DNA from 4 places in the Streptomyces sp. NPDC018610 genome. Region 1 is predicted to be linked to each of the others. Evidence: riboswitches for the same ligand, from Rfam matches in the RefSeq annotation. Region 1 holds a riboswitch; each other region holds the start of a gene.
What was found. Region 1 has a riboswitch for cyclic di-AMP ahead of ACH5A8_RS20045 (transglycosylase SLT domain-containing protein). Riboswitches for the same ligand answer to the same signal wherever they lie in the genome.
Positions count from the first base shown of each region.

Region 2: it holds a riboswitch for cyclic di-AMP, as region 1 does, so the genes downstream of both, ACH5A8_RS33650 (M23 family metallopeptidase) here and ACH5A8_RS20045 (transglycosylase SLT domain-containing protein) in region 1, are expected to answer to the same signal.
Region 3: it holds a riboswitch for cyclic di-AMP, as region 1 does, so the genes downstream of both, ACH5A8_RS18200 (transglycosylase family protein) here and ACH5A8_RS20045 (transglycosylase SLT domain-containing protein) in region 1, are expected to answer to the same signal.
Region 4: it holds a riboswitch for cyclic di-AMP, as region 1 does, so the genes downstream of both, ACH5A8_RS09070 (M23 family metallopeptidase) here and ACH5A8_RS20045 (transglycosylase SLT domain-containing protein) in region 1, are expected to answer to the same signal.

Region 1 is NZ_JBISAL010000007.1:312,762-315,961, forward strand. Features, by position in the region: gene ACH5A8_RS20040 (polyprenyl synthetase family protein) at 1-832, opposite strand, end outside; cyclic di-AMP (ydaO/yuaA leader) riboswitch at 1,423-1,613, shown strand; gene ACH5A8_RS20045 (transglycosylase SLT domain-containing protein) at 1,619-2,098, shown strand; gene ACH5A8_RS20050 (HAD family hydrolase) at 2,227-3,039, opposite strand.
Region 2 is NZ_JBISAL010000019.1:16,172-19,371, forward strand. Features, by position in the region: gene ACH5A8_RS33645 (aldo/keto reductase) at 1-517, opposite strand, end outside; gene ACH5A8_RS33650 (M23 family metallopeptidase) at 732-1,784, opposite strand; cyclic di-AMP (ydaO/yuaA leader) riboswitch at 1,796-1,953, opposite strand; tRNA gene ACH5A8_RS33655 (tRNA-Met) at 2,329-2,402, opposite strand; gene ACH5A8_RS33660 (dihydrofolate reductase family protein) at 2,450-3,200, opposite strand, start outside.
Region 3 is NZ_JBISAL010000006.1:388,700-391,899, forward strand. Features, by position in the region: gene ACH5A8_RS18195 (transglycosylase family protein) at 1-943, shown strand, start outside; cyclic di-AMP (ydaO/yuaA leader) riboswitch at 1,126-1,292, shown strand; gene ACH5A8_RS18200 (transglycosylase family protein) at 1,297-2,016, shown strand; gene eno (phosphopyruvate hydratase) at 2,364-3,200, shown strand, end outside.
Region 4 is NZ_JBISAL010000002.1:866,514-869,713, reverse strand. Features, by position in the region: gene ACH5A8_RS09075 (M16 family metallopeptidase) at 1-1,222, shown strand, start outside; cyclic di-AMP (ydaO/yuaA leader) riboswitch at 1,443-1,606, shown strand; gene ACH5A8_RS09070 (M23 family metallopeptidase) at 1,619-2,377, shown strand; gene ACH5A8_RS09065 (GntR family transcriptional regulator) at 2,653-3,200, shown strand, end outside.

The sequences.
Region 1 (3,200 bases):
CGTCACCGAGGTCGGATTCCAGCAGCTCGCACAGCGCGATGTCCTCGGCCAGCCCGAGCCGTGCCGCGCGCTCGCGCAGCCGCAGGACGGGCAGGGTCGCGACGCCCTCGCGCAGATCGGTGCCGGGCGTCTTGCCGGACTCGTGCGCGTCGGAGGCGATGTCCAGCACGTCGTCTGCGAGCTGGAAGGCGACGCCCAGCCGCTCGCCGTACTGCGTCAGCACGTCCACGACCGTCTCGTCGGCCCCGGACATCATCGCGCCGAACCGGCAGGAGACGGCGACGAGCGATCCGGTCTTGCCGCCCAGCACGTCCAGGTAGTGGTCGACCGGGTCCCGGCCGTCCTGCGGGCCCGCGGTCTCCAGGATCTGCCCTGTGACCAGCCGCTCGAACGCCAGCGCCTGGACGCGGACCGCCTCCGGCCCGAGGTCGGCGAGGATCTGGGAGGCCCGGGCGAACAGGAAGTCGCCGGTCAGGACCGCGACCGAGTTGCCCCAGCGGGTGTTCGCGCTGGCCACGCCGCGGCGCACCGCGGCCTCGTCCATCACGTCGTCGTGGTAGAGCGTGGCCAGGTGGGTCAGCTCCACGACCACGGCCGACGGCACGACCCCCGGCGCGTACGGGTCGCCGAACTGCGCCGCGAGCATCACGAGCAGGGGCCTGAACCGCTTCCCGCCCGCCTTGACGAGGTGTTGCGCGGCCTCCGTGATGAAGGGGACCTCGCTCTTGGTGGCTTCGAGCAACCCTTCCTCGACAGCCGCCAACCCGGCCTGGACATCGGCTTCGACAGCCTGGTCCCGCACGCTCAGCCCGAACGGCCCGACGACGGTCACGAGGGGTCTCCTGTCTGCTGGTGTCTGCTGGCGATTACACGGTTTGTCGATAGGTCGCTGCCATCACTCAAGTCAGCGTATCCGGTCAGGTTTCGATCACCGCTAGCGCCCACCGATACAGGCCAGGCGGTATCGGTCACGCCCGATATGCATGCGATCGCCACGTATGAACAGATATTTATCGACTCACTCCTCTTCCCCGTGGCCGCCCTCACTCGCACACACGCTCACAGGTACACACGTGCGCCAGGGCCAAGACGTCACTCGACGTGACGACCATCACACCAACTCCCTCCATGGCCCGATTTAACCGTATTGGCATCCCAATTCCGCTTAGCCGTAAATGCTCCGCAGCTAAACAAACCGTGAGTTGGGTCACGGCGGACCGTCGGGCCCACACGCACCGGACCTCACCGCTTCACCGTGTCCCGTAAGCCAGTTGAGTGTTGGCGATCGCAAAGGATCAAGCATCCCAAACACCCCAGACCAAGGTCAATTAGGGCGAGGTGTGGTTTCGGTACTTGTTCTGGACATGTGCTCTCGCATACGTTCCGGGCCGTCGGGCGGAACGCCGAATCCTGCCGCCGCCCGAATCCAACGAACCGACACCCATGGCAGGAGCGGGGGACCCAGGTAAGTCGCCGGGCCGGAGCGCCGTACGTCGTCCAACGTCGTACGCCACGCCGGAACGGCTCGGGGTGAAGCCGTGCCCTTCGGGGCGCGGCCGGGCACCTCCCCGCCCGAACCCGACAGCTCACCTCGCAGGCGACGGAGAGGAAGTCCCGCATGTCCGCAAACGGTCAGCGTCGTTCCCGCACCGCCCGCATCCTCCGCACCCTCGCCGTCAGCGGCACGGGCGCCGCCGTTCTCGCCGTCCCGCTCATCGGCGCCACCAGCGCCTCCGCGGCCCCGGCCACCACCACGGCCGTGAGCTCGGTCTCCTACCCGAACAACCTCGACGGCTGGATCCGGGAGTCCCTCGCGATCATGGCCGAGAAGGGCATCCCGGGCTCCTACAACGGCATCCACCGCAACATCATGCGGGAGTCGTCCGGCAACCCGATGGCCATCAACCTCTGGGACTCCAACGCCGCCAAGGGCATCCCGTCCAAGGGCCTGCTGCAGGTCATCCAGCCGACGTTCAACACGTACCACGTGGCCGGCACGTCGTTCGACATCTACGACCCGGTCGCGAACATCACGGCCGCCTGCAACTACGCGGCGGCGCGGTACGGCTCGATCGACAACGTCTACAGCGCGTACTGAGGGACGGCCCGCCGGACCTGACGGGAATCTGCCTGACGGAGACGACGCCGGGCCCGGCGGGACGAAGCACCAACACGGACCTGGACGGGCCGGGCACGGCCGGACCGCACCGGCCGCGCCCGGCCCGCCTAGGCGAACAACCGATCGAGGACGACGGCGATGCCGTCGTCCTCGTTCGACGTGGTGACCTCGTCGGCCACCGCCTTGAGTTCGGGGTGGGCATTGGCCATGGCGACGCCCCGGGCCGCCCACCGAAACATCGGGATGTCGTTCGGCATGTCGCCGAAGGCGAGGGCGCTCTCCCGCCCGAGCCCCAGGTGTTCGGCGGCCAGCGCCAGCCCGGTCGCCTTGGTGATGCCGCACGGCTGGAGCTCGACGGTGCCCGGGCCCGACATCGTGACCGTCGCCAGGGAGCCGACCACGCCGCGGGCCGCCGCCGCGAGCTCGTCGTCGCCGAGGTGCGGGTGGCGCAGCAGCACCTTGCTGATGGGCGCGCGCCACAACTCCTCGCGCCGTCCGACCCGCACGGCGGGCAGGGTGGGGTGCGGCATGCGGTACCCCGGCTCGATGAGCGTGAGCCCGTCCACGCCGTCCTGGTCGACCGCGGCGTACACCTCGCCCACCTCGGCCTCGATCTTGCCGAGCGCGGTCTCGGCGGTCTCCCGGTCCAGGGTGACCGACCACAGCAGCCGGTCCGTCCCGGCGTCGTAGAGCTGCGCGCCCTGGCCGCACACGGCGAGTCCGGTGGCGCCCAGGACCGCCAGCAGTGACCGCACCCTCGGCGCCGGCCGTCCGGTCACCACGAGGTGTCGGGCGCCGGCCGCGGCCGCCCGCGCGAGCGCGGCACGGGACCGGTCGGACACGGTGTCGTCGCCGCGCAGCAGCGTCCCGTCCAGGTCAGTGGCGATGAGGGCATATGCGGGGGGAACGGGAGCGGCCATGATCAGAGAATACGGACCCCTCGCACGGCGGGAACCACGGGAACCGGACGGCGCCGGCACGCTCCGCCGCCCCGGCCGTCCTCCCCCAACTCCCGTTGCCCGGCGGCCTGCTGGTCGGTGGTCGGGGTCCGCCGTCTCACGATCACGCCCGGCACGTCCCG
Region 2 (3,200 bases), on a different contig from region 1:
CCTCGCGCTCGGAGAACTCCAGGGACGCCTTCAGGCGCTCGGCGGAGATGTTGGAGGCGGCGATGTGCCGCACCTTGCCCGCCTTCACCAGCTCGTCGAGCGCGCCGATGATCTCCTCGACGGGCACCTCCGGCTTGTCGAAGTGGGTGTAGTACAGGTCGATGTGGTCGGTGCCCAGACGCTCGAGGGAGGCGTCGGCCGCCGCCTTGATGTTGGCGGCGGACAGCCCCTGGTAGTCGGGGTGCTGGCTGACCTTGGTGGCGATCACGACGTCGGAGCGGTTGCCGCGCTCCGCGATCCACCGGCCGATGATCGTCTCGGACTCGCCGCCGTGGTTGCCCTCGATCCACGCGGAGTAGGAGTCGGCGGTGTCGACGAAGTTGCCGCCGGCCTCCGCGTACGCGTCGAGGACGGCGAAGGACTGCTGCTGGTCGGCGGTCCAGCCGAAGACGTTGCCGCCCAGGGCGAGCGGGAAGACCTCGAGATCGGACTGGCCGAGCTTGCGGAGAGAAGTCATGTAGGACATCAACGGTCACGCGCGAGCGGGCCATTCCGTGCCCCGCCGGATCAGGGCGCAAAGATCACGCAAACACGGGCGGGCGAGGCCGTCGCACGGGCGCCGGCCAGGGGCGGGTCGGCCGGGCCGCGGCGCGGAGACGGGCCAGGGGGGCCGGCCGGGCGCGGCGCGGACGGGTCAGGAGCGGACGGCGAGGCCGCGGCGCGGAGGCGGGTCAGGGGGTGAGGCCCTTGCCGTTCAGCCACGCCATCGGGTCGATGCCGGTGGGCTGCCCGTCCGGGTGCACCTCCAGGTGCAGGTGGGGCCCGGTGACGTTGCCGGTGGCGCCGACCCGGCCTATGACCTCTCCGGTGCTGACCTTCTGGCCGGCCGAGACGCTGATCGACGACTGGTGGCAGAACCACAGCTCGGTGCCGTCGTCGAGGGTGAGGATCGTGCGATAGCCGTAGGCGCCGGCCCAGCCGGCCTCCGTGATGGTGCCGCTGTGGATCGCCTTGATCAGGGTGCCGGTGGGCGCGGCGAAGTCGAGGCCCGTGTGGTAGCCGGAGGACCACATGGAACCGGCCTGGCCGAAGGTGGAGGTGATCGTGTAGGAGGAGGTCGGCAGCGTGTACTGCTTGGCCAGCTCGGCCAGTCGCGCCTCCTCGGCCTTCTTCTTGGCCTCCTCGTCCGCCTTCTTCTTCGCGGCGGCGGCCTTGGCCTCGGCCTCCTTCTTCGCCTCGGCGGCGTCCGCCTGCGCCTTCTTCACGGCGGCGGCCTCGGTGGCGGCCCGGGCCTTCGCCTCGACCTGGGACTGCTGCTGCTCGGCCTGGGCCATGATGCGGTTGCGCAGCGCCTCGCCCGCGTCGGCGGTGTCGTGCACCGCCTCGGGGGCGGCCGTGGCGACGTCGCTGAGCGCGGTCGCCGAGCCCTGGTGGGTCTCCTGGGCCGAGTCGTCGAAGAGCGAGCCGACGGAGGGCAGGTGCTCCACGGAGGGCAGGTCGGGCAGCGAGATGGAGACCGGCGGCTTGCCGGTGTTGGCACTGGCCATGCCGCCCGCGCCGACCGCGGCGATCACGCCGACGCCGAGCACGGTGGAGCTGCGCGCGAGTCCGCCGCCGCGCTGCTTGGCGACGCGATGCCGGCCGCGTACGGGACGGACGGAATCCTCGGTGGGGTTCCACTCCTCCCAGGGGCCCTCGTCGGTGCGCCGCTCGCCGTAGCCGAAGGACTCGGTGCGCTGGCTCGGCATGAACGGGGCTTCAGAGGCAGGCCGGTTGGACGCCACGCGGGCGTGCTCCTTTCCTTCCGCGTCGCCTACCGGGTTAGCTGACGGGTTCGGAACGGGAAGGTCTCCTACGCGCGTCAACCGGCCGTGGCGACACGGCGGACGACGTGCGATTCACCCCAAGTTGGTGGTTCCCCGGTTCCCTCGCGGGATTCGGCGCGTGCGCGCACGGAGCCGCCTCTGTGACGGCTGGGACGACCGCGCTGCGTTATCGAACGTTAATAGACGCGAGCGTTTGATTCCAAGCCGTATGGCTTGATCATTAAACCTTTTTGGCCAAGACATATCGACCGGCGCGGAGGAAACTCGGGCGAGTTGACAAAGGATCAGGCCAGTCGGCCGCTCCTGACGGCCCGGGACGCCCTGAAGCCAGGGCTGATGGTGTGTCAGTTGTTATGCGGACGGAGGTCGGCCGCTCACGTGACGTGACATCGATCAGGGACTGGCGCCGGCCGCCGGTCGACGACCGTCGATCGTCGACCAGGGGGCGGGAAAACACTCAGGGCCGGAATCCGTTGATCGGATTCCGGCCCTGAGTCTTCAGTAGCGGGGACAGGATTTGAACCTGCGACCTCTGGGTTATGAGCCCAGCGAGCTACCGAGCTGCTCCACCCCGCGTCGGTGAAACCAGTGTATCCCATGTTCGGGGCAGGTTGCACACGAGTTCACTCGCGCCCCGCCTCCGGATGCCGGTCCGACTCCTGGGCCCCCGCCTCCAGGTGCCGGTCCGGTTCCCTGGCCCCCGCCTCCAGGTGCCGGTTCGGCTCCTTGGCCGCCGTCTCCAGCTCCGGCAGGACGACGACCCGCGCGCCGCCGCCCGCCAGGATCCCGGCCCCGTCCGCCGCCTCGACGAACGTGTCCGGCTCCCGCCAGGCGGTGACCACCCGCCGCACTCCCGCGTCCAGAATCCGCCGGGCGCACGGGCGCGGCCGGGAGGCGCGTCGGGCGCACGGCTCCAGGCTGCTGTACACCGTGGCCCGGGCGAGCCGCGGGTCCGCCGGGTCGATCTTGGCGAGCGCCGCCTCCTCCGCGTGCACGACCGGGTCGCCGCCCTCCCGCGAGTGGCCCCGCGCGAGCTCGGTGCCGTCGGCGGCCACCACCACCGCGCCCACGCTGAACGCGGTCGCCGAGGGCGGGCACAGCAGCGCCAGCTCGCAGGCGGTCCGCAGCCAGTGCCGGTCCGCGGGCACGGCCCGGCCCCCCGTGCCGGGGGCGGTGGGTTCGTACCGCATGAGCACCACGTCCTCGATCGCCCGGGTCTCCACCAGCCGCAGCCGCCCGCCCTGGTACCGCCCCGGGCCGAACAGCCGCGGCGCCGCGGGGTCGCCCACGAAGAGCGGGGCGAGCACGAGCTGCACCTCGTCGACCAGCTGGAGCTGGAGCAGCTGCGTGTGGATCGTGCCGCCGCCCTCGACC
Region 3 (3,200 bases), on a different contig from region 1:
CTACTACGGCGGCCTGCTGCTGACCCAGGACGACTGGGAGAAGTACGGGGGCCTCTCGTACGCCGCCAGCGCCGACCAGGCCAGCCGGTCCCAGCAGATAGCCGTGGCCGAGAAGATCCTCGCCGACCGGGGCCCGGGCGTCTGGCCCACCTGCGCGCTGCTCGCCGGGCTCACCAAGGACTCCGGCGCCGCGGACGTCGACACGGGCGTGGGCGGCTCGCAGGACTCCTCCACCGCCCCGGAGAGCGGCGGGACGGACGCCGGCAAGTCGACCGGTTCGACGGGTTCGTCCAGTTCGACCGGAACCTCCCGTTCGGCCGACGCCGGTGACCCCGGCCCGTCCGACTCGTCACAGGGTTCGGGCAAGTCGACCGGTTCGTCCGGTTCTTCGGCCGACCAGGACGGCGCGTCCGGCACGCCCTCCGACGCGAAGCACGCGGCGGGCTCGTCGGACGAATCCACCACGAAGCACTCGGATTCCCCCTCTTCGTCCACCAAGAAGGACGACTCGGCCAAGTCCGACACATCCCCCGGCGCCGGCGCTCCGGGCGCGTCGCCCTCGACGGATGCCGGCGGCTACGGCGACTCGGGCTACGCGGACAACTCCCGTCAGGCCGTCGGCTCTTCGGCCCTCGTCGACACCGGGGCGCTGGGCGGCGGCCGGCACCGCGGCGGCAGCGCCGCCGAGGACCCCGCCGGCGTCCCCGCGACCGTCGCGGGCGGCAAGCACGCCTCCCGGGCCGACGGCGTCACGACCGACACGGTCGGCGGCTCCTACGTCGTCCGTTCCGGCGACTCCCTGGCCTCCATCGCCGACTCCCTTGACGTGGACGGCGGATGGCACGCGCTGTACGCCGCCAACAAGAGCGCGATCGGCTCCGACCCGGACCGCATCGTCGCCGGTCAGAGCCTGGATGTCCCTACCGAAAACGCCCAGAAGTAGGGCGAGTTCGCGTCACACTTCGCACTGAATGTCCCTTTCGGTGAAAGTGTGGGATGAGTCTCAGAAGCCCTGATCGTCTTTGAAATTCGCTCGATCGCGTGTCTACGGTCATGACCGCTCGTCACCGCGAGCCCCGGCTGCCGCAACGCCGAATCCTGCCAGCGGCCGTACGGGAACAGTCGTCGCGTCATGCGCCGCAGGCAGGAGCGGGGGACCCAAGGTAAGTCGCCGCGCCGGGCAGCAGACCGGAGCGGCTGGGGGTGAAGCCGTGCCTCATCGAGGGCACGGCCGGGCAACTCAACCGGCCCGAACCCGACAGCTCACCTCGCAGGCGTCGGTGAGGGGATCCATCCATGCTGTTTTCCAGCAAGGGCAAGCACCGTCGTCCCTCCAAGGCCACCCGCGCCATCGCGCTCGCCGGTGTCACCGGCGCCGCCGTGGCCGCCCCGCTGATGGCCGCGGGCAACGCCTCCGCCGCCACCGCCTCCGAGTGGGACGCGGTCGCCCAGTGCGAGTCCGGCGGCAACTGGTCGATCAACACCGGCAACGGCTTCTACGGCGGCCTGCAGTTCACCAACTCCACCTGGGCCGCGTACGGCGGCACCGCCTACGCCTCGCGCGCCGACCTGGCGGGCAAGTCGCAGCAGATCGCCGTCGCCGAGAAGGTCCTCGCGGGCCAGGGCAAGGGCGCCTGGCCGGTCTGCGGCAAGGGCCTGTCCGGCGCCGCGTACACCGGCGGCACGAGCTCCTCCTCGTCGTCGTCCTCGTCCTCCTCCTCGTCGTCCTCGTCGAGCAGCAGCTCCAAGAGCGGCACCGTCAACCGCTCCACCGAGCAGCAGAGCGCCAACCGCTCGGCGACGCGTCCGGCCCCGAAGAAGACCGTCACCACCCCGACCGGCAAGAAGGTCGAGAAGGGCGACGGCGAGTACAAGGTGGTCACCGGCGACACCCTCAGCACCATCGCCGCCGCGCACCACGTCCAGGGTGGCTGGGAGAAGCTGTTCCAGCTGAACAAGGACATCGTCGACGACGCCGACCTCATCTACCCGGGCCAGCAGCTGCACCTGAAGTGACAGCTCACCGGCAGCCCGGCCACAGGCCCCGCTCAGGCGTGAGCGCCACCATGGCACTCACGTAGGGCCTTTCCCCCGTCCCCACGGGCTCCCCGCCCCGGCGCGTTCCCCCCGTACGCGCCGGGGCGGGGCTTTTTCCGCTCCGCCTTCGCTCCCCGTCCCCGAGGGGCCTTTCTTCGCCCGCCGTTCGCGGTCCCGTCACCGGCCCCTTTGTTCCGAGCGGGAACAATGTGTACCGTCACCCTGTCCACGGGACGGTCGGTCGGCCGGTCGGCGCCCCGGGACGGTTAGGCTCTAGTCGCAAGGCTCACACGCCCCGCACTTCAAGCGTCACATCCAAGAAGGAGATGCTCGTGCCGTCCATCGACGTCGTCGTAGCCCGGGAAATCCTGGACTCCCGAGGCAACCCCACGGTCGAGGTCGAGGTCGGCCTCGACGACGGCAGCACGGGTCGTGCCGCCGTTCCGTCCGGCGCCTCCACCGGCGCCTTCGAGGCCATCGAACTGCGCGACGGTGACCCGAACCGCTACCAGGGCAAGGGCGTCGAGAAGGCCGTCCTCGCCGTGATCGAGCAGATCGGCCCGGAGCTGGTCGGCTACGACGCCACCGAGCAGCGCCTCATCGACCAGGCCATGTTCGACCTGGACGCCACCGACAACAAGGGCTCGCTGGGCGCCAACGCCATCCTCGGCGTCTCGCTCGCCGTCGCGCACGCCGCCTCCGAGGCCAGCGACCTGCCGCTCTTCCGCTACCTGGGCGGCCCCAACGCGCACCTGCTCCCGGTGCCGATGATGAACATCCTGAACGGCGGCTCGCACGCCGACTCCAACGTGGACATCCAGGAGTTCATGATCGCCCCGATCGGCGCGGAGTCCTTCTCCGAGGCCCTGCGCTGGGGCGCCGAGGTCTACCACACCCTGAAGAAGGTCCTGAAGACCAAGGGCCTGTCCACCGGCCTCGGCGACGAGGGCGGCTTCGCCCCGAACCTCGGCTCCAACCGCGAGGCCCTCGACCTCATCCTCGAGGCCGTCAAGGAAGCCGGCTACACCCCGGGCGAGCAGATCGCCCTCGCGCTCGACGTCGCCGCCTCCGAGTTCTACAAGGACGGCAAGTACCTCTTCGAGGGCAAGGAGCGCTCCGCCGCCGAGATGACGGAGTACTACGAGGAGCTGGTGGCGGCCTAC
Region 4 (3,200 bases), on a different contig from region 1:
GCCCCTGGACGCCGAGCCGGACGGCCTGGACGGCGTCGCCACGATCATGGCGCGGGCCTTCTCCGAGGGCACCGACAAGCATTCCGCCGAGGAGTTCGCCGCCGAGCTGGAGCGCGCGGGCGCCACCCTCGACGCGCACGCCGACCATCCCGGCGTCCGGCTGAGCCTGGAGGTCCCGGCCTCCCGCCTGGCCAAGGGGCTCGGTCTGCTCGCCGACGCCCTCAGGGCTCCCGCGTTCGCCGACTCCGAGGTCGAGCGGCTGGTGGGCAACCGGCTCGACGAGATCCCCCACGAGCTGGCCAATCCCTCCCGCCGCGCCGCCAAGGAGCTCTCCAAGGAGCTGTTCCCGGCCACCGCGCGCGCCTCGCGCCCGCGCCAGGGCACCGAGGAGACCGTCCGCTCCATCGACGCGGCGGCCGTGCGCGCCTTCTACGACCGGCATGTGCGGCCCGCCACGGCCACCGCCGTGGTCGTCGGCGATCTCACCGGCATCGACCTCGACGAGCTGCTGGGCGAGACCCTGGGCGCCTGGACCGGCTCGTCGGCCGAGCCGCGGCCCGTGCCGCCCGTCACCGCCGACGACAGCGGCCGCGTGGTCATCGTGGACCGCCCCGGCGCCGTCCAGACCCAGCTGCTCATCGGCCGCATCGGCCCGGACCGGCACGACCGGGTGTGGCCCGCGCAGGTGCTCGGCACCTACTGCCTGGGCGGCACCCTCACCTCCCGCCTGGACCGCGTCCTGCGCGAGGAGAAGGGTTACACCTACGGTGTGCGGGCGTTCGGCCAGGTGCTGCGCTCGGCCCCCGACGGGTCGGGCGCCGCGATGCTCGCGATCAGCGGCTCGGTCGACACGCCGAACACCGGCCCGGCCCTGGAGGACCTCTTCACGGTGCTGCGCAAGCTCGCCGCCGGCGGCCTCACCGACGCCGAGCGGGACGTCGCCGTGCAGAACCTCGTCGGCGTGGCGCCGCTCAAGTACGAGACGGCGGCGGCCGTGGCGAGCACCCTGGCCGACCAGGTCGAGCAGCACCTGCCCGACGACTACCAGGCGACGCTCTATCAGCAGCTCGCGGCGACCGGCACGGTGGAGGCCACCGCGGCCGTCGTCAACGCCTTCCCGGTGGACCGTCTGGTGACCGTGCTCGTCGGCGACGCGGCGCAGATCAAGGAGCCGGTCGAGGCCCTGGGCATCGGTCAGGTCACCGTGGTCGCCGCGGAGTAGCGGCATCCGCCGCACATCCGGGCGGCAGCGGCGCGCACGCGCGTGGGGCCCTGGTGACCGAAGCGTCACCAGGGCCCCGGCATGTCCGAATTGCGGGAGAGGCTGCCCGTCTGCCCTGTGGCCTGCGCTACAAAAACCTGGATCCGTTTGGGAATTGAAAGCAGCCCCGTCTAGCGTCGGTCCGGCTGTTCGTCGGGCAGTGCGCCGCACCCGCGGCACCGGACAGTCATCGCCGAGTCCCCGTACGGCGCGAGCCAGGGGAGCCGGGGACCCAGTCAGTCCCTGGGGTGAATCGGACGCCCGCGCGCACCGCGAGGGGGCCCGTAGGAGACCTTCCTGCTCCGAACCCGTCAGCTAACCCGGTAGGCGAGAGGGAAGGAAAGGACCCACGTCTGCATGGCGTTCACCCGCGCCACCGGGAAGCACCGCCGGCCCAGCCGCGTGCACCGCACCACCGTCCGCGCCGCGGGCGTGGCGGCCCTCACCACCACCGGCGTCATCAGCACTCTCGCCGCCGCCCCGGCGCTCGCCGCCGAGACCCCCTCTCCCGAGGACACCGGTCTCACCCCGGTCATCACCCTCGGTGACGCCGTCGCCGCGAAGATCGACGCCCAGGCCGCCGCCCAGCACCACGCGGCGCAGCAGAAGCAGGCCGAGGAGGCCGCCCGCAAGCGGGCCGCGGAACGGGCGAAGAAAGAACGCGAGGCCAAGGAGCGCGCCGCCCGCGAGGCCGAGCGCAAGCGCCTCAACACCTTCGTGCCGCCGATCTCCGGCTCCTACGTCTCCACCGGCTACAAGACCGGCGGCTCCCTGTGGTCCTCCGGCTCCCACACCGGCATCGACTTCCACGCCATGAGCGGCACCACCGTGCACGCGGTCGGCGTCGGAACCGTCGTGGAGACCGGCTGGGGCGGGGCGTACGGCAACCAGATCGTGATCCGGATGGCCGACGGCACGTACACGCAGTACGGCCACCTGTCGTCCATCGGCGTCTCGGTGGGCCAGCAGGTCGTCGCCGGGCAGCAGATCGCCCTGTCCGGCGCGACGGGCAACGTCACCGGGCCGCACCTCCACTTCGAGGCGCGCACCAGCCCGGACTACGGCTCCGACATCGACCCGGTGGCCTACCTCCGCGGGCACGGCGTGAACGTCTGACGGGCACGTCCCGAGGCCGTCGAACGTCTGACGGGCACGTCCCGAGGCCGTCGAAAGCCCACGGAACACGGAACACCAGAACCCCGCAGAGCCCCGGCCCCGAGCCGGGGCTTTCGGCGTTTCTCGGCGCCTCGGGTATTTTCCTGTCCAAAAATTGTCCATGGATCCCGGACCGCCGTCGGAAATCCCGGCGAATTGTCATAGAGTCACGGAACGGGCGTCCGGGGCGGTGGCCCGGTACGGGAATTTCGGCGGGACCCACGCGGAGGTCGGGAATGCGTGTTCCGGCGCACTCGGTGTGCACGGCGATCCGGGACGACATCGTCGCCGGTGTCCATGAGCGCGGCAGCCGGCTCACCGAGGAAGTCCTCGCCCGCCGCTACGGCGTCTCGCGCGTCCCCGTGCGCGAGGCGCTGCGCACCCTGGAGGCGGAGGGCTTCGTGGTGACGCGGCGGCACGCGGGCGCGTGCGTCGCGGAGTGGACCGGGCAGGAGGCCGCCGACCTGCTGGAGATGCGCGCCCTGCTGGAGCCGCTGTGCGCCGCCCGTGCCGCCGAGCGGCGCACCCAGGCCCACCTCAAGGTGCTGCGCGGCCTGGTCAGGCTGGGGCAGGAGCGGGCCGGGAGCGGCCTGGGCGAGGAACTGCGCGCGCTGGGGGGCTGGTTCCACGAGACGCTCGCCCAGGCCTGCGACAGCCCGGCGCTGACCTCGACGCTGACCCGGCTGCGCCACAAGATCGCCTGGATGTACGTGGTTCAGCCCCCGGCCGACCCCGTCGCGGCCTGGGCCGAGCACGGGGCGATCGTGGACGCCGTGGCGCGCCG